Regions from separate parts of the Streptomyces sp. NPDC048001 genome, predicted to be linked through region 1. Evidence: riboswitches for the same ligand, from Rfam matches in the RefSeq annotation. Region 1 holds a riboswitch; each other region holds the start of a gene.
What was found. Region 1 has a riboswitch for cyclic di-AMP ahead of ACGF15_RS01480 (peptidoglycan DD-metalloendopeptidase family protein). Riboswitches for the same ligand answer to the same signal wherever they lie in the genome.
Positions count from the first base shown of each region.

Region 2: another riboswitch for cyclic di-AMP. It lies ahead of ACGF15_RS17265 (NlpC/P60 family protein); the one in region 1 lies ahead of ACGF15_RS01480 (peptidoglycan DD-metalloendopeptidase family protein).
Region 3: another riboswitch for cyclic di-AMP. It lies ahead of ACGF15_RS12325 (M23 family metallopeptidase); the one in region 1 lies ahead of ACGF15_RS01480 (peptidoglycan DD-metalloendopeptidase family protein).
Region 4: another riboswitch for cyclic di-AMP. It lies ahead of ACGF15_RS00040 (transglycosylase SLT domain-containing protein); the one in region 1 lies ahead of ACGF15_RS01480 (peptidoglycan DD-metalloendopeptidase family protein).

Region 1 covers NZ_JBIDBN010000001.1:362,927-367,128, reverse strand. The annotation lists gene ACGF15_RS01490 (DUF6126 family protein) at 1-3, shown strand, start outside; gene ACGF15_RS01485 (tyrosine-protein phosphatase) at 71-883, opposite strand; cyclic di-AMP (ydaO/yuaA leader) riboswitch at 1,450-1,607, shown strand; gene ACGF15_RS01480 (peptidoglycan DD-metalloendopeptidase family protein) at 1,612-2,595, shown strand; gene ACGF15_RS01475 (SGNH/GDSL hydrolase family protein) at 2,800-3,591, shown strand; gene ACGF15_RS01470 (TetR/AcrR family transcriptional regulator) at 3,719-4,202, opposite strand, start outside.
Region 2 covers NZ_JBIDBN010000008.1:300,761-304,962, reverse strand. The annotation lists gene pcrA (DNA helicase PcrA) at 1-1,033, opposite strand, end outside; cyclic di-AMP (ydaO/yuaA leader) riboswitch at 1,290-1,454, shown strand; gene ACGF15_RS17265 (NlpC/P60 family protein) at 1,456-2,643, shown strand; gene ACGF15_RS17260 (hypothetical protein) at 2,728-3,081, opposite strand; gene ACGF15_RS17255 (NlpC/P60 family protein) at 3,421-4,202, shown strand, end outside.
Region 3 covers NZ_JBIDBN010000006.1:16,356-20,557, reverse strand. The annotation lists tRNA gene ACGF15_RS12335 (tRNA-Met) at 1-54, shown strand, start outside; gene ACGF15_RS12330 (PP2C family protein-serine/threonine phosphatase) at 230-1,477, shown strand; cyclic di-AMP (ydaO/yuaA leader) riboswitch at 1,693-1,852, shown strand; gene ACGF15_RS12325 (M23 family metallopeptidase) at 1,864-2,922, shown strand; gene ACGF15_RS12320 (PrsW family intramembrane metalloprotease) at 3,059-4,202, opposite strand, start outside.
Region 4 covers NZ_JBIDBN010000001.1:6,235-10,436, forward strand. The annotation lists gene ACGF15_RS00035 (FHA domain-containing protein) at 1-1,330, shown strand, start outside; gene ACGF15_RS00040 (transglycosylase SLT domain-containing protein) at 1,461-2,243, opposite strand; cyclic di-AMP (ydaO/yuaA leader) riboswitch at 2,248-2,413, opposite strand; gene ACGF15_RS00045 (helix-turn-helix domain-containing protein) at 2,766-3,467, opposite strand; gene ACGF15_RS00050 (CBS domain-containing protein) at 3,670-4,202, shown strand, end outside.

The sequences.
Region 1 (4,202 bases):
TAGACCCGCCGCTCCGCAGGGGACGGCGTGCACCCGAGGGGCCCGCGGGCCCCTCGGGTGTCTCGCGGGCTCAGGCGCCGTCGAGGAGCCGCCCGCGCAGCCGTTCACGGGTGGCGGGGGAGAGGCCGAGACCCTCGGACAGATAGCGCTCCGTACCGCCCCAGGTGTCGTCGATGGCCTCGAAGGCCGCCTCCAGATAGGAGGCGCGGGCGTCGAAGAGGGGGTTCAGCAGCTCCATGACCGCGGGCGACATCCCCTCGGGGGCACCGGGCCCGCGCCGGACCTTGTAGCGGCGGTGCGGGTCGTTGGACTTGAGGTAGTCGGCCTCGATCGCGTCGCGCTCCACGCCGACGGCCAGGAGGGTCACGGCCACGGACAGACCGGCGCGGTCCTTGCCCGCCGCGCAGTGCATCAGGGCCGGGACGCTGTCCTCGGCGATCGCGTGGAGCACACGGCCGTGCTCCGCGGTCCGCTCCCGGATGATCGAGCGGTACGACTCCGTCATCCGCGCCGCGCCCTTGCCGTCGGCGAGGATCGCCTTCAGCTGCTCCAGGTCGCCGTCGCGCACCATCCGCCAGAACTCGGCGCCGTCGGCCGGGTCGCTCAGGGGGAGGTTGAGGTTGCGCACCCCGGGGAGGTCGACGTCCGGTCCCTCCAGCCGCTGGTCCGCCGCGTTGCGGAAGTCGAAGATCGTGTGGAGCCCGAGCGAGGCGAGGAACGCCGCGTCGGCGGCGGTCGCGTGCGCGAGGTGACCGCTGCGGTAGAGCCTGCCGTGGCGGACTGTGCGGCCGTCGACGGTCGGCAGCCCGCCCACGTCCCGGAAGTTTCGGACTCCGGCGAGCTCGGGCTCGGCCGACGGGGCCTGCGGCAGCTGCTGCGTCACATGGACTCCTTCGGGTCACAGCCGTCGGCGGGGGCCGACGAGGGCGGGAACCCGACGATACGACATCCGTTTCATGCGGCAACCATCTCGACCGGGGGCGCGGGAAGCGTCGGGCACCGGGCTTCCGCCCCGGCCCCGCGCCCCTGCGCCCCGTGGCGCCGGTCCGCACTCTCCCGGGGTGGAGCGGGCGTGCGCCGGCCCGGTGGAGGGGAATGGGGGCGAAGGGGACGAGGCCCCCGGGCCCTGCGCGGCAAGTGCACTATTCGATAAGCCTTCGCGCTTTCTGTCCGGATTGGGTTTTTGAGTAGGCGGTGTCCTTTCATGGGGGAAATGGGAATGCCTGGGTGAGCAGGATCATAATCGTGACGCACCGTGCCCGCTGCCGGAGTGTCAGTTCCAGTTCAGGGACGGAAGTTGACGGGTGGTCGCCCACGCAGGGTGATGGGGTGCGGTGATCGTGCGGGAGTTCCCGGGGTGCGGTGGATCAGGGTGGGTTGTTCCGCCGGGGCGGCTCGCCTACGGTCACGCTCAATCCGGACGGACCGCCTAGTCCTGCCGCCGACCGGAGTTCGCACTCACCCACGCGTGGCAGGAGCGGGGGACCCAGGTAGTACGCCGTATCCGGTTGATTTCGGACGGCTTGGGGTGAAATCGCGTGTACTGCGCGATCGGGCATCTCCAGCTCGAACCCGACAGCTCACCTCGCAGGCGCCGGAGAGGAATGCGCCATGCCCGGAAAGGGTAAGCACCGCCGTCCCAAGTCCACCTCGCTGACCCGCGGTTTCGTCGTCGCGGGCACCGGCGGCGCCGCCATCGCCCTGCCGCTGCTCGGCGCCGCGGGCGCCCACGCGGCCACGGGCCAGGCGCCCGCCGCCGCACCCGCCCGGGCCGCCGCGGCGCCCGCTGCCGCCCCCGCGGCGGCCCCGGCCCCGGCCGCGGCCGCGCAGGCGCCCCGCACGTACACCGTCGTCGCCGGGGACTGCCTGTCGCAGATCGCCGAGGACAGCGGCCTCCGCGGCGGCTGGAAGCAGCTCTACGACGACAACCGCCGCGCCATCGGTGCCGACCCCTCGCTGATCCACCCGGGGCTGGAGCTCACCATCGGCGCGAAGTCCGCGGCGAAGAACGACCCCGAGGTGCGCACCGGATCGGCGCCCCGCGCCTCGCGTGACGACGCCCGCGAGGCGGCCCCGGCCCAGGCCGCCGCCCCGGCCGAGAAGGCCGCCGCCCCGGCCGGGAAGGCCGCGGCACCGGCTGGGAAGGCCGCCGCGCCCGCGCAGAAGCCCGCCGCCGAGGCCCCCGCCTCCGGCTTCAGCGCCCCCATCCCCGGGGCCACCGTCTCCACGCCGTACCGCCAGAGCGGCGCCATGTGGTCCAGCGGCTACCACACCGGTGTCGACTTCATCGCCTCCACCGGTACCTCGGTCAAGGCCGTGGGAGCCGGGACCGTGGTCTCCGCGGGCTGGGCCGGGGCCTACGGCAACGAGGTCGTGATCCGCCACACCGACGGCACCTACTCGCAGTACGCCCACCTCTCCTCGCTCTCCGTCTCCGGCGGCCAGCAGGTGAGCGGCGGCCAGCAGATCGGGCTCTCCGGCTCCACCGGCAACTCCACCGGCCCGCACCTGCACTTCGAGATCCGCACCGGTTCCTCCTACGGCACGGACATCGACCCGGTGGCCTACCTGCGCCAGCACGGCGTCTCGATCTGACGCCCCCCGCACGTTCCGCCGCCGGCCCGCGCCGGCGGCGGACCGCTTCCCGGGCCTCGACGCGTCCCCCGCACCGCCACCCCGCGGAGCGGGGGATTCCGCGTATTCCGGCTTGGGGGAAACTTGACCGGTGGTAAAGATCACCCGGCGTCAACCCCTCCCTACGGTCGCGTAGGTCACATCCGGGCAGGGAAAATACTGTCCGTGGCAGACGATTCGAGAACACGGACCAGCGGCACATTCGGGTCGTACGCAGCGATCGGCGACAGCTTCACCGAGGGTGTCGGCGACCCCGGACCGGACGGCGCGTTCGTCGGCTGGGCCGACCGCTTCGCGGTGATCCTGGACGACCTCGCGCCGGAGGGCGCCTTCCGCTACGCCAACCTGGCCGTACGCGGCAAACTGCTCGACCAGATCGTGGCCGACCAGGTCCCGAGGGCGAAGGAACTCGCCCCCGACCTGGTCTCCTTCTGCGCGGGCGGCAACGACATCATCCGCCCCGGCACCGACCCCGACGACGTCGCCGCCCGCTTCGAGCGCGCCGTGGCGGATCTGACCTCCTCGGTGGGCACGGTCATGGTGACCACCGGCTTCGACACCCGGGACGTCCCCGTCCTGCGCCACCTGCGGGGCAAGATCGCCACCTACACCGCGCACGTCAGGGCGATCGCCGACCGCTACGGCTGCCCGGTCCTCGACCTCTGGTCCCTGAGGTCCGTGCAGGACCGGCGGGCCTGGGACACCGACCGGCTGCACCTCTCCCCCGAGGGGCACACCCGGGTCGCGCTCCGGGCCGCCCAGGTGCTGGGCATCGAGGTGCCCGCCGACCCCGACCAGCCCTGGCCGCCGCTGCCCCCGCGGGGCGCCCTGGAGGTGCGCCGGGACGACATCCACTGGGCCCGCGACCACCTGGTGCCCTGGATCGGCCGCCGCCTGCGCGGCCAGAGCTCCGGCGACCACGTCGAGGCCAAGCGCCCGGACCTCATGCCCCTGTGAGCCGCCACGTCCGGCCGCCCCGGACCCCGGGGCCGGGCGGGACCGCCCACGGGCCGGGCGCCGCCGCCCGGTGGCCGTCCCGTCCGCTCCCGGACGGGCGGTGCACGGGCAGCGGGGCCGCCCTCTCTCAGCCGCCGGCCGGCGCCGGAACCTCCCGGTCCAGCCCCAGCTCGCGGGCGAGCGCGTCGTCCGCCCACTGGAGCATGGCCGCCCGGGACACCGCGCCTGCGTAGCAGGTCATCTGCACGGCGAGGCCGTCCAGGAAGGCCGTCAGGCGCCAGGCGGCCGCCGCCGGGTCCTCGCAGGAGAACTCGCCCGCCGCGGCGCCCTCCGCGATCACCTCGGCCAGGGCGGACTTCCACTGCTGGTCCAGCCCGCGCGACAGATCGCGCAGGTCCGGATCGCGCAGCGACATCGACCACGCCTCGATCCACAGGCGCCACCCCTTGGCCTGGCCCGTGGGCGCGTACCAGCGCACCGCCGAGCGCAGGCGCCGCAGCGCGGAGGTGCGCCGGGCGGCGATCTTGCGCAGATGCCGCAGATCGGCGTCGGCGGCATGGCTGAACGCGGCGGCCACCAGCTGCTCCCTGGAGGAGAAGTGGTAGAGGACG
Region 2 (4,202 bases), on a different contig from region 1:
TGTTGCGGATGGTCGCGCCGCGGAAGGCGTAGATGGACTGGTCCGCGTCGCCGACGACGCACAGCTCGGCGGGCGCCAGGTCTTCGTACCCCTGCCCGACCAGCTCCCGCACCAGGGTGTACTGGGCGTGGTTGGTGTCCTGGTACTCGTCGACCAGGACGTGGCGGAAGCGGCGCCGGTAGTGCTCGGCCACGTCCGGGAAGGCCTGGAGCAGGTGGACGGTGGTCATGATGATGTCGTCGAAGTCCAGGGCGTTGGCCTCGCGCAGCCGCGCCTGGTACATCCGGTACGCCTCGGCGAGCGTCTTCTCGAAACCTCCCCCGGCGCCTTCGGCCTGGGAGGCGCCCCCGGCCGCCCGGTCGGCGAAGCTCTCCTCGTCGACCAGCTCGTTCTTGAGGTTGGAGATCTTGGCGCTGAACGACTTGGGCGGGAACTTCTTCGGGTCGAGGTCCAGGTCCCGGCAGACCAGGGCCATCAGGCGCTTGGAGTCGGCCGCGTCGTAGATCGAGAACGACGAGGTGAACCCGAGCCGCTTGGACTCGCGGCGCAGGATGCGCACACACGCGCTGTGGAAGGTCATCACCCACATGGCGTTCGCCCGCGGGCCGACGAGCTGGCCGACGCGCTCCTTCATCTCCCCGGCGGCCTTGTTGGTGAAGGTGATCGCCAGTATCTGGCCGGGGTGGACGTGCCGGGTGCCCAGCAGGTGCGCGATCCGGTGGGTGAGCACACGGGTCTTGCCCGACCCGGCGCCCGCGACGATGAGCAGCGGGGATCCGGTGTGGACGACGGCGTCGCGCTGCTGCTCGTTCAGCCCCTCCAGCAGGGCCGAGGGATCGACCGCGGGCCGGGGAGCGCCGTCGCGGTAGTACCCGTCGCGGGCCGGCGGCACGTCGTACGCCCCCTGGAAGAGGTCGTCCGGGATCGGCTCGGGGGCCGCGTCCTCGGGCGGCGGGGGGTGCTCCTCCCCGTGCGGCTCCTCCTCGGGGGGCTGGAGGCCGGTCAGGAAGCTGTCGTCAAAGAGGCTGCTCATCGCCTACCGAGTCTAGGCCGCCCCGCCGACACTCCGGGACGGCTTCCACCGGGCGGACGGCACCGCACGCGGGCGGGGGCGGAACGTGCACATTGGGTGACCGGCCGGATCCGGCGCGGGACCCCGGCACCCCCTCTCGAAAAAGGTCACGGAAATGTATCGGACATATCGAACATCAACCTTCACAGGGTGCTCACGTATTGGCTAGCGTGCTCGACCAGACGGCCCGCTCCCCTCCCGGCGAACCGCGCCGAACGGGTCGACTACGCCGAATCCGGGCCCCCCGCTGGGCGGTTCGGAGCCGGGGACCCACTTGATGCACGACCGGGGTGAATCGGGCCGCGCCGCGCGCTGCCCGTAGGGCGTCTTCCGTTCGCCCGAACCCGACAGCTAACCCGGTAGGCGGTCCACGGAAGAAGGAGATGCCGGCCTTGGCGTCGCATCGCAGGATCCGCAGCCGCAGTACCAAGCCCTCCCCCGCCGTCGGGTTCACCACGGCCGCCCTCGCCGGGGTCACGCTGCTGTCGGGACAGAGCGCCTCCGCCGCACCCGGCGAGCCCTCGCCCTCCATCGAGGAGGTGCAGAAGAAGGTCGACGACCTCTACCGGCAGGCGGGCAGCGCCACGCAGGAGTACAACAAGGCCAAGGAGGCCGCGACCGAGCAGCGGCGCGAGGTGGACACGCTGCTCGACCAGGCGGCCACCCGGGCGGACAGGCTCAACGAGTCCCGGCGCGCGCTCGGCACCTTCGCCGCCGCGCAGTACCGCACCGGGGCGGTGGCGCCGACCGCGGCGCTGATGTTCGCGGAGAGTCCCCAGGCCTACTTCGACCAGACCCGTCTGATGGACCGGATGACCGACCAGCAGCAGCAGGCGGTCGCCGACTACGAGGCCCAGCGTGCGGAGGCCGCCGAGCAGCGGGCGGAGGCGGGCGAGCGCCTGGAGGAACTGAGCGCCTCCCAGGAGGCCTTGCGCACCAGCAAGCAGAACGTGCAGGCGAAGCTCGCCGAGGCGCGGTCCCTGCTGTCCCGGCTGACCGCCGAGGAGAAGGCGCGCCTGGAGGCGATCGAGCGCGAGAAGGCCGAGGAGGCCCGCCGCAAGGCGGAGGAGAAGGCCAGGGCCGAGGCGGAACGGGCCGAGGCGGAGCGGCAGGCGGCGCAGGAGGCCGAGGCCGCCCGTGCGCCGGAGACGGCGCGGGAGACGGCACAGCCCCCGGCGCAGGACGCGGACCCCGGGAGCGGGACGGCGGACGGCGGGCACGCGGCGAAGGCCGACAAGGTGATCGACTTCGCCCGCGCGCAGATCGGCAAGCCGTACGTCTGGGGGGCCACCGGACCGAGCTCCTACGACTGCTCGGGCCTGACCCAGGCCGCCTGGAAGGCCGCCGGAGTGGACCTGCCCCGCACCACCTGGGACCAGGTGGAGGTCGGCACCCGGGTCGCCACCCAGGACCTGCTCCCCGGGGACCTGGTCTTCTTCTACGACGACATCAGCCACGTCGGCATCTACATCGGCGAGGGCATGATGATCCACGCACCGAAGCCGGGCGCCAACGTCCGCGAGGAGTCCGTCTACTCCATGCCGATCCACGGCAGCGTCCGCCCGGCCTGAGCCCGGCGGAGCCTGCGGCGGGGGGCGGCGGGGGTGCCGCCCCCCGCGGCCCCCGTCGGAGGCGAGCCGGACGGCGGCGGAAGCTCAGGTCCAGAGCGTGGCGATGAAGACGTTCGCCGTGGTCAGCGCCCCGACCGCGCCGAAGAGGGCCTTGTCCACCCGCTCCTCGTCCCGCTTGACGTAGACCAGCCCGAGGACCACCACCAGCACCGCCAGCTTCACGGCGATCTTGACGTTGTCGACGGGCTGGTCGTCCGCCTGGTTCAGCCCCACCAGGGCCACGCCCGTGACCAGCATGGTCAGTGCCCCGTGGAGCATCGCCGGGGTGAAGCGGGCCGTGCCCGCGCCCATCGCCTTCATCTGGGTCAGGAAACCGCCCAGCAGCGAGGCGATACCGATGACATGCAGGGCGACGAAGACATTGATGAGTACGTCCATACGGCGGAGCCTATGCGGCCCATACCACCGGATCCCGACCGGGTCGCCCCCGTCCGCGGCATCGGTCCACGGGCTCCCGTTCCCGGTCCTCCGGCGATCGGTTCCGACCGCCGGACGAAGCACGGAGGGCAGGCTTCGGGCAGTTCCGGTCGGCGCCGCCTCCCGCGGCGGCCGCGCGGTCTAGCGTCCAGCACCAGGTGGCCGGCTCCCACCGCCGTCGTGCAGCCGGACGGCTCGGCCACCCCCGCCGAAGGGTCCGGCGGCCCACCGCTCTCCCGTGCGGTGCGCGCCGCCGGGCCCCGGGGACGACGGACGGACGACGGAAGGAACGGCGCCACCGTGGCAGCGCACCGGAAACCCAGGCAGCGTCCGCACACCGGACCGGCGGGCCGGACGGCCGCCGCCCTCGCCCTCGCGGGCGCCGCCGGCGGCACGGCGCTCGGCGGAACGGCCCAGGCCGACCCGCGGCCGACCACCGCCCAGGTCAAGGCGAAGGTGGACACGCTGTACCGGGAGGCGGAGGCCGCGACCGAGCGCTACAACGGCGCCAGGGAGCGGGCGGACGCCGCCCGCGACGAGCTCGGCGCCCTCCGCGACGAGGCGGCCCGGCGCACCGAGCGGCTCAACACCTCGCGCGAGGCGCTCGGTTCCTTCGCGGCCGCGCAGTACCGCGCGGGCGGGATCGACCCCGGTCTCCGGCTCGCCCTCACCTCCGATCCCGGCGACTACCTGGAACGCGCCTCGCTCGCCGAGCGCGTCGGCGACCGCCGGGCGTCCGCCCTCGCCTCGGTGCGGCGCCAGCTCGTCGACCTCGCGGAGCTGCGCGAGCGCGCCGGGCTGCGGGCGGCCGAACTGGAGCAGCACCGCGGCCGGGCGGCACGGCACAAGCAGTCGGTCCGGGCACGGCTCGCGGCGGCGGAGCGGCTGCTGGCCCGGCTCACCGCGGAGGAGCGGGCCGCCTACGCGCGGGGCGCCGCCGAGGGTCCCGACCGCGCCGACCGCGCCGGGCGCGCGGACATGCCCGCCCCCAGGGCGCCCTCGGGTCCGGCCGACGGACGGGCCGCGCGGGCCGTGGCCTACGCCTACGGCGCCCTGGGGAAGCCCTATGTGTGGGGCGCCAC
Region 3 (4,202 bases), on a different contig from region 1:
TAGCTCGCTGGGCTCATAACCCAGAGGTCGCAGGTTCAAATCCTGTCCCCGCTACTGAAGGCCGAGGCCCGGTGATCATCACGATCACCGGGCCTTCGTCGTGTGCCCCTCCGGGCCGGTGGTTCGCCCGGCAGGTCGGCGGCAAGTCGCCGCCGCGCCGATCCGCACGCAGCATGGGAAGAGCGCGGCACCGGTCCGCGGCCGTGGACCAAGCGGCAGGAGATCAGCTGTGGGGCGAGAGCAGGGCGCCGGCTACCGGCCTCCGTGGTTCCTGCGCCTGCTGCCTGCCGCCACGCTGCTCGCGGGCGTCGCACTGGACGCGCTCACCCCGCCGCGGTTCACGGCCGTCTCGTTCTACGCCGCCGCCCCGCTGATCGCCGCCGCCATCGCCTCCTGGGTGGTGACCCTCCTCACGGGGATCGGCGCGATCCTGGCCACCGGGGCGCTGCACTACTACGACGACAACATCACCGAGGCGACCGCCTTCACCGAGACGAGCACCGTGGTCACGGTCTCCGCCGTGGCCCTGGTGATCAACAGGGTGGTGCGGCGCAGCGGTGAGCGGCTGGCCTCCGCCCGGGTGGTCGCCGAGGCCGCGCAGCGCGCCGTGCTGCCCACGCCCCAGGACCGGATAGCCGGGCTCCACATCGCCGCCCGCTACGAGGCGGCGCAGGCGGAGGCGTTCATCGGGGGCGACCTCTTCGCCGTCCAGGACACCCCGCACGGGATCCGGCTGATCGTGGGGGACGTGCGGGGCAAGGGCATGGGCGCGGTGGAGTCGGTCGCCGTGCTCATCGGCACGTTCCGGGAGGCGGCCGAGCAGGAGCGCACACTGGAGCAGGTGGCCGAGCGCCTGGAGCGGGCGCTGCGGCGGGAGGGGGTGCGCCGGGCCGGGCTCGACGCGGTGGAGGGCTTCACCACCGCCGTGCTGGGCGAGATCCCGCACCCGGACGGCGGGGGCGGCGCGCACGGCCCGCCGGCGCGGCAGGGGGCGGGGGGCGGCGTGCCCGGCACCGTCCGGCTGCTCAACCGCGGGCATCCGGACCCGCTGCTGCTCCATGCGGACGGCCGGCTGGACGTGCTGCCGCCCGCGCAGGCCGCGCTGCCGCTGGGGATGGGGGATCTCGGCGGCTGGCCGGACCGCCCGGAGTCGTTCCCGCTGCCCGCCGGGTCCACGCTGCTGCTCTACACGGACGGGCTGTCGGAGGCGCGCGACGGCCGCGGGGTGTTCTACGACCCGGTGGAGCGGCTGAGCGGGCGGATCTTCGCGGAGCCGGACGACCTGCTGGACGCGCTCGTGGCGGACGTCCGGCGCTACACGGGCGGGGGGTCGAGCGACGACATGGCCCTGCTGGCCGTCCAGCGGCCGGCGGCCGGGCAGCCGGAGCGCAGGCGTACGGTTCCGGTCGTCCGCGGTGACCGGAAGGAGTCGGTCAGGGGGGCCGGGAGACGCGCCGACCGAGAGCACCGTGCGTAGTCGGAGGATGCCCCTCCGCATAACAAGTGACGAACTGTCAGAAAAGCTTCTCCTCCTGAGGTGCGCTCAAGTCGCCCGAATCCACACGCTTCTGTCCCGTTTGGTCCCCGTCAAGATCCTCAACTATCCGCGGGAACGGCTTGGAAACCTGCCGCGGCTTCTATTAACGTTCGATAACGCAGCACGGTCGTCCCAGCCGTCGCAAGAGGCGGCACCGTGCTCACGCGCCGAATCCCGCAAGGGAACCGGGGAACCACCACTTGGGGTGAATCAGCCAACTTCGGCCGCACGCACATCGGCGGCAGAGGGCGGCCGTAGGAGACCTTCCTGCTCCGAACCCGTCAGCTAACCCGGTAGGCGAGAAGGAAGGAAAGGAGTACGCCTTCGTGGCGTCCAACATGCCTGCTCCCGAGGCCCCGACCGCGTCGTCCCGGTTCAGCGGCGACACCCCGGAAGCCTCCTTCGGGGAGTGGAACCCGACCGAGGAGACGGTCCGCCCCGTGCGGGGCCGGCACCGCGTGGTCAAGCAGCGCGGCGGCCTGGCCCGCAGCTCCACCGTCCTCGGCGTGGGCGTCATCGCGGCCGTGGGCGCGGGTGGCATCGCCACCGCGCAGGACAAGCCCGCGGTCTCCATATCCCTTCCCGACGCCCTCACCGACAGCCTCCCCGAGGCCGCCTCCCTCCCCGGGGTCGGCTCCCTGATCGCGGACTCCGACGCGGACTCCGGCTCCGGGACGACCGCCGACACCGCCCCCCTCACCGCCATGGTGCCCGTGGCCGAGACCGCCCCGAGCGGCGCCGAGGACCGCTCCGCAGGAGCGGGCGAGGCCCTGCGGGCCCGGATCCTCCAGCAGGCCGAGCAGCAGCGCGCCGAGGCGGACGCGGAGGCCAAGGCCGCGGCCGAGAAGGCCGCCGCGGAGGCGGCGGCGGCCGAGGCCGCCAAGCAGCAGAGCGAGGCGGAGGCCAAGGCCGCCGAGGAGAAGCGCAAGGCCGAGGAGGCGGCACGGGCCAAGGCCGAGGCCGAGCGCCTCGCCAGGCTCGCGGCCAGCTACGCCCTCCCCACCTCCTCCTACACCCTCACCTCGACCTACGGCCAGGCCGGCGCCATGTGGTCCTCCGGCTACCACACCGGCCTGGACTTCGCCGCTCCCACCGGCACCCCGGTCAAGGCCGTCCACGGCGGCACCGTCACCTCGGCCGGCTGGTCCGGCTCGTACGGCTACCGCATCGTGCTGGAGCTGGAGGACGGCACCGAGGTCTGGTACGCGCACCTGTCCTCCATGACGGCCTCGGCCGGTCAGAAGGTCGCCACCGGCGAGACCATCGGACGGGTCGGCGCGACCGGCAACGTCACCGGTCCCCACCTCCACCTCGAGGTGCACTCCCCCGGTGGCTCCGGCCTCGACCCGCTCGCCTGGCTGCGGGGCAAGGGCCTCACCGTCTGACGCGGCGATCCCGCACCCGCGTCCGCAGCGCCCCGGGAGCCCCGGGGCGCTTCGGCGTCCGCGCCACCGCGCGCCCCGCGGCCTCCGCCCGCGTTCCCACCGGCACGGACCACCCGGGGCCCCGCCCGGAGCCGCCTCAGGTGCGGTAGGGGTTGAACCCGTCGTAGTCCCGGTGCGGCAGCACCTGGGGGGCCCGGCCCGTGGCGCGCGCCGCGTAGGCCAGGGACGGCGCCGCGACCTCCCGGCGCAACCACAGGTGGTGCAGCAGCTCCCGCTCCCGTTCCGCGAAGTCCGGGCCCGCCGCGCCCCGGTGGGCCCTGTTGCGCAGGAACGCCAGCGAGGTGGCGAACGCCTCGTACTCCGCCACGGCCCGTCCGGCCGCCGGGCCGTAGGTACGGCGCGCGAAGTCCCTCGCCACGGCCCGCGCCCGCATCGACGACAGCGCGGACGGCTCGGTGGCCGTGAGCCAGCCGGCCGCCGCGTACGAGGGCAACCGGGCGGCTATGGTGCGCAGCTCGCGCTGCCTGCTCCATACGGTCAGCCAGGTGAGCAGCGCGAACGCGGGCACCATGAACGCCCCGTACACCCCGAAGAATCCCCAGGGGCCGAGCAGGGAGGCCGAGCCGTTCCACAGGGCGTGCATGCCCATGGCGGCCACCAGCCCGAGCAGCGGCAGCAGCACCCGCCGTACCCGCCGTCCGCGGGGCGCCGCGGCGGCCAGGCCGAAGCCGAGGCCGCAGAGCACCGTGAACAGCGGGTGCGCGAACGGCGACATCACGATGCGGACGAAGAAGGTCGCCGCCGTGACCGACCCCAGGCCCGCGAAGCCGAAGGCCATGTCCTCGTCGAAGGCGTTCCCGAGGTAGAGGATGTTCTCCGTGAACGCGAAGCCCGTCGCGGTGAACCCGGCGAGCACGATCCCGTCCACCACACCGGAGAACTCCCTTCCGCGCAGCAGGAAGAGCAGCAGCAGTGCGACCCCCTTGGCGCTCTCCTCGACGACCGGCGCGACGACCGTGGCGCCCAGGGTGTCCGCCGAGGCGGGGTCGGCCGTGGCGGTCGCTATCCAGCGGGTGGCCAGGGTGTTGGCGAGCAGGGATATCAGCGCCGCCGCGCAGGCCCCCCAGCCGAACGCGAAGACCAGGTTCCGCCAGGGCAGCGGGTCGACCCGGTCGAGCCAGCGGAACGCGGCGAGCAGCAGCGGCACGGGGAGCGTGGCCAGCCCCAGGCCCACCAGGAAGCCCGTGGAGCCGGTCTGCTCGCGCACCAGGACCAGGATG
Region 4 (4,202 bases), 360 kb from region 1:
CATCCACAAGGACAAGAAGGTCACCGCGCTCTCCGGCGGGCAGCGCAAGCGCGTCTCGGTGGCCCTGGAGCTGCTGACCAAGCCCTCGCTGATCTTCCTGGACGAGCCGACCTCCGGCCTCGACCCGGGCATGGACCGCGATGTGATGCAGCTGCTGCGGGGTCTCGCCGACGACGGCCGCACCGTGCTGGTGGTGACCCACTCCGTGGCCGAACTCGCGCTCTGCGACAAGCTGCTGGTGATGGCGCCCGGCGGTGCGGTGGCGTACTTCGGCCCGCCCGAGGAGGCGCTGAACTTCTTCGGCTACACCACGTGGGCGGACGTGTTCTCGGCCTTCGAGAACTACCGGGACTACGACTGGGCCGGCCGCTGGAAGGGCTCCCAGCACTACCAGATGTACGCCGCCGACATCGACGCCGTCGCCCCGCAGGCGGTGCAGATGCCGCCGCAGCAGCTGAAGCCGCCGAAGCCGCAGAGCTGGGGCTCCCAGCTGTTCACCCTGATCCGGCGGTATGTCTCGGTGATCGCCTCGGACAAGGGCTTCATGGCCCTGATGCTGGTGCTCCCGGCCGTCCTCGGCGCCGTGAGCCTGGTGATCAACCCGGACAACGGCCTGCTGGTCAACGTCAACGAGCAGACCGGGCGGATCATCCCCAACGGCACGGCCACCACGGTGCTGCTGATCCTGGTGGTGGGCGCCTGCTTCGCGGGCGCCGCCAACTCGGTCCGCGAGCTGATCAAGGAACGGGTGATCTACGAGCGGGAGCGGGCCACCGGCCTGTCCCGCTCGGCGTACCTGATGTCCAAGGTGATCGTCCTCGGGATGATCACCGCTGTCCAGGGTGCGCTGGTCGGCGCGATCGGCTTCGCCACCCGCGAGCTGCCCGAGGAGGGGCTGGTCCTCGGGGGCGCGGTGCTGCTGGAGCTGTCCCTGCCGATCATGGCCCTCGGCTTCACCTCGATGATGTTCGGCCTGATCATCTCGGCACTGGTGAAGACGGCCGAGAAGACCATGCCGCTGCTGGTGATGTTCGCCATCGTCCAGGTCGTCTTCACCGGCTGCCTGTTCGTCCTGCACGGGACGGTCGGCGTCAACGAGTTCTCGTACCTGATGCCCTCGCGCTGGGCGGTGGCGGCCGCGGGCACCACCCTGGACTTCAACCGGATCAACCCCAACACCGACGACCCGGCCAGTACGGACCCGCTGTGGGACCACGAGGCCGGGGCCTGGATGCTCGACATGGGCGTGCTGCTGGCCCTCGGGGCCTTCTGCGCCTTCCTGGTGGCCCGCTTCCTGCGGCGCCACGAGCCGGAGGTCATGCGCAGGTGACGCGACCGCGGGCCGGGACCGGTCCGCGGACGGCGCCGGAGGGCGCACCCCGTTCGGGGTGCGCCCTCCGGGCGTCTGCGGTGTCCGCGCCGGGCCGCTGCGGGGGCCGGGCGGTCGGGGCGGGTGCGGCTCAGTAGGCGCTGTCGACGTTGTCGATCGAGCCGTAGCGGTCGGCCGCGTAGTTGCAGGCGGCGACGATGTTGGCGACCGGGTCGTACTGGTCGTGCTTGGTGCCCGCGACGTGGTAGGCGTCGAAGGTCGGCTTGATGACCTGGAGCAGGCCCTTGGAGGGGACGCCGTTGTGGGCGTTGATGTCCCAGTTGTTGATCGCGAGGGGGTTGCCGGAGGACTCGCGCATGATGTTGCGGTGGATGCCCTCGTAGCTGCCGGGGATCCCGTGCTTCTTCATGATGGACAGCGCCTCGCGGATCCAGCCGTCCAGGTTGTCCGGGTAGGTGACGGCGGCGGTCTGCGCGGCCGGGGCGGACTTGCCCGCGGTGCCGGTGGCGGCGGGGGCGCGCTCGGCGGAGCGGTCGGCACGGTCGGCCTCGGCGCGCCCGCCGCCGATGGTCAGCTCCAGACCGGGGTGGATCAGCGAGGGGTTGTCGCCGACGGCCTCGCGGTTGTCCTGGTAGAGCTTCTGCCAGCCGCCGTCCACCGAGTGCTCCACCGCGATGGCGGACAGCGAGTCGCCGGCGACCACGGAGTACGTCACGGGGGCGCTCTGCTGCGCGACGGCGGGAGCGGCCACGGCGGCGGCCGGGGCGGCGGGAGCGTGGGCGGGCTGTGCGGCGCTGGCGGTCGTCGCCCCGAGGAGCGGGAGGGCGAGGGCTGCGCCGCCCGTTCCGACGGCGACGAGGCCGAGGGCGATGCGGCGGGAGCGGGGACGGCGGTGCTTACCCTGTGCAGGCATGGTGAGTTCCTCTCCGTCGCCTGCGAGGTGAGCTGTCGGGTTCGGGCTGGAGATGCCCGGCCGTGCGAGCGCACGGCTTCACCCCGAGCCGTCCCGGCGTCCTTGGCGGACGCCGGTCCGGCGACTTACCTGGTTCCCCCGCTCCTGCCGAGTTCGGGTGATCTGGTCGGAATACCGGACAGCGGCAGGATTCGGCGTCCCGTCCGGAATGCCGTGACCGTAGGCGAGGCACCGGCGGCACAACAAGCCCGCAATTCACACACGCAATGCGCGGGGCGCCGAAAGCACCGGGAGAGGGCGCCCGAGATCGACTTCCGTTCCGTCAGTTCCCTTTGCAGGAAACGGAGAAGGGCAGGGGAGATCCACTGCGCGGGGCAGGCCGGGTGACCGATGTCACCAGCGATGGAGCAAAGGCCGCCAATGAATTCATTGGCGGCCAAATCGGACATTCAGTCGCGCCGGTGAGGCGGCGGTGGCACGGCTCCCCTCGCGGCATATATGGATGCATGTCCGAAATGAGGCTTACGACTGCCCGGGGGCGCCGCGCACCAGGATCCGCCGCCCGGTGATCCGCGTCGGGGCGACCGCGATCCACAGCTCCCGCCCGCCCCCGGCCCAGGGCGCGGAGTAGGCCTCGCGATCCAGCCTCCGCCCCTCCTCCTCGTCGGTGACCCGGCGCGCCGCGCCGACGACCAGCACGCTCCAGCCCTGGCTGAAGGCCTCGTCGATGTGGTCCACCTCGAAGGCGGCCTCACGCCCCGCCGAACGGCCCAGCAGCGACTCGTGACCGGTACGGAAGGCGACCTCGCCCTCGGTGACCAGGTAGTTCACCGGGAGGATCGCCGGCCCCTCCGTCGTGGCGACCGCGACCCGGCCCACACCGTGCGCGCCGAGCAGGTCCCAGCACTCCTCGGCATCCAGCTCCACCAGCTCCGGGTGGTACCCCGCACGGCCCGCACCGGCCGGGAGGTCCGCGTCACCACCGGTCAGCGCCGTGACGGTGGTCTCCAGGGCGTCCGCCAGCCGCAGCAGGAAGCCCATCCCGGGCGCGGCCGGGCTCTCCTCCAGGTACTGCAGGTACCCGGGCGCGGAGCCCGCCCGCAGGGCGACCTCCTCCCGCGAGAGCCCGAGCTCCCGGCGGCGGGCGGCCGCCCGGCGGCCGATGTCGCTGCCTGCGCGGTCCCGGCCCGCGCCGCCTGAGTCCGCTTGCGGTTGTCCGGGCATGGTCGCCACCTTCTCCTGTCGGCGGTCCGGTCACGGCACGTGCCCCGCCCCGCGCCCACGGTAGCCAGCGCCCGCCCGGCCCGCACGGCGGGCCCGGCATTCACCACCCTCCCGGCCGACCGGGGACAGACTCGGAAATACTGTCCCCAAGAGGACCCGGACGGACTGGAGGCGCCGCGATGACCCCCTGGACTGGTGCACGATGAGACACCGCTCGGTAGCCGACCTGATGACCCCGCAGGCGGTGGTCGCCCAGCGCGGCACGGCCTTCAAGGAGATCGCCCGGCTGCTCGACGAGTACGGCATCACCGCCGTGCCCGTCGTCGACGACGAGGGGCGGCCCGTGGGGGTCGTCTCCGAGGCCGACCTGCTGCGCCGCCATACCGGGGGCACCAGCGCCGACACCGCCGAAGGCCTGATGAGCAGCCCCGCCGTGGTCGCCCGTCCCGGCTGGAGCGCCGTGCAGGCGGCCCGCGTCATGGAGGACCACCGCATCAAGCGGCTCCCCGTGGTCGCGGAGGACGGACGGCTCGCCGGCGTCGTGAGCCGCAGCGACCTGCTCCGGCTCTTCCTGCGGCGCGACCGCGCCATCCAGGAGGAGATCGTCGAGGACGTGCTCGCCGGCACGCTCGGTGTCTCCCCCGCCGCGGTGGGCGTGGAGGTGGCCGACGGCCGGGTGACGCTCAGCGGCACCCTGGAGCGCCGCTCGCTGGCGCGGATCGTGGTGCGGCTGTG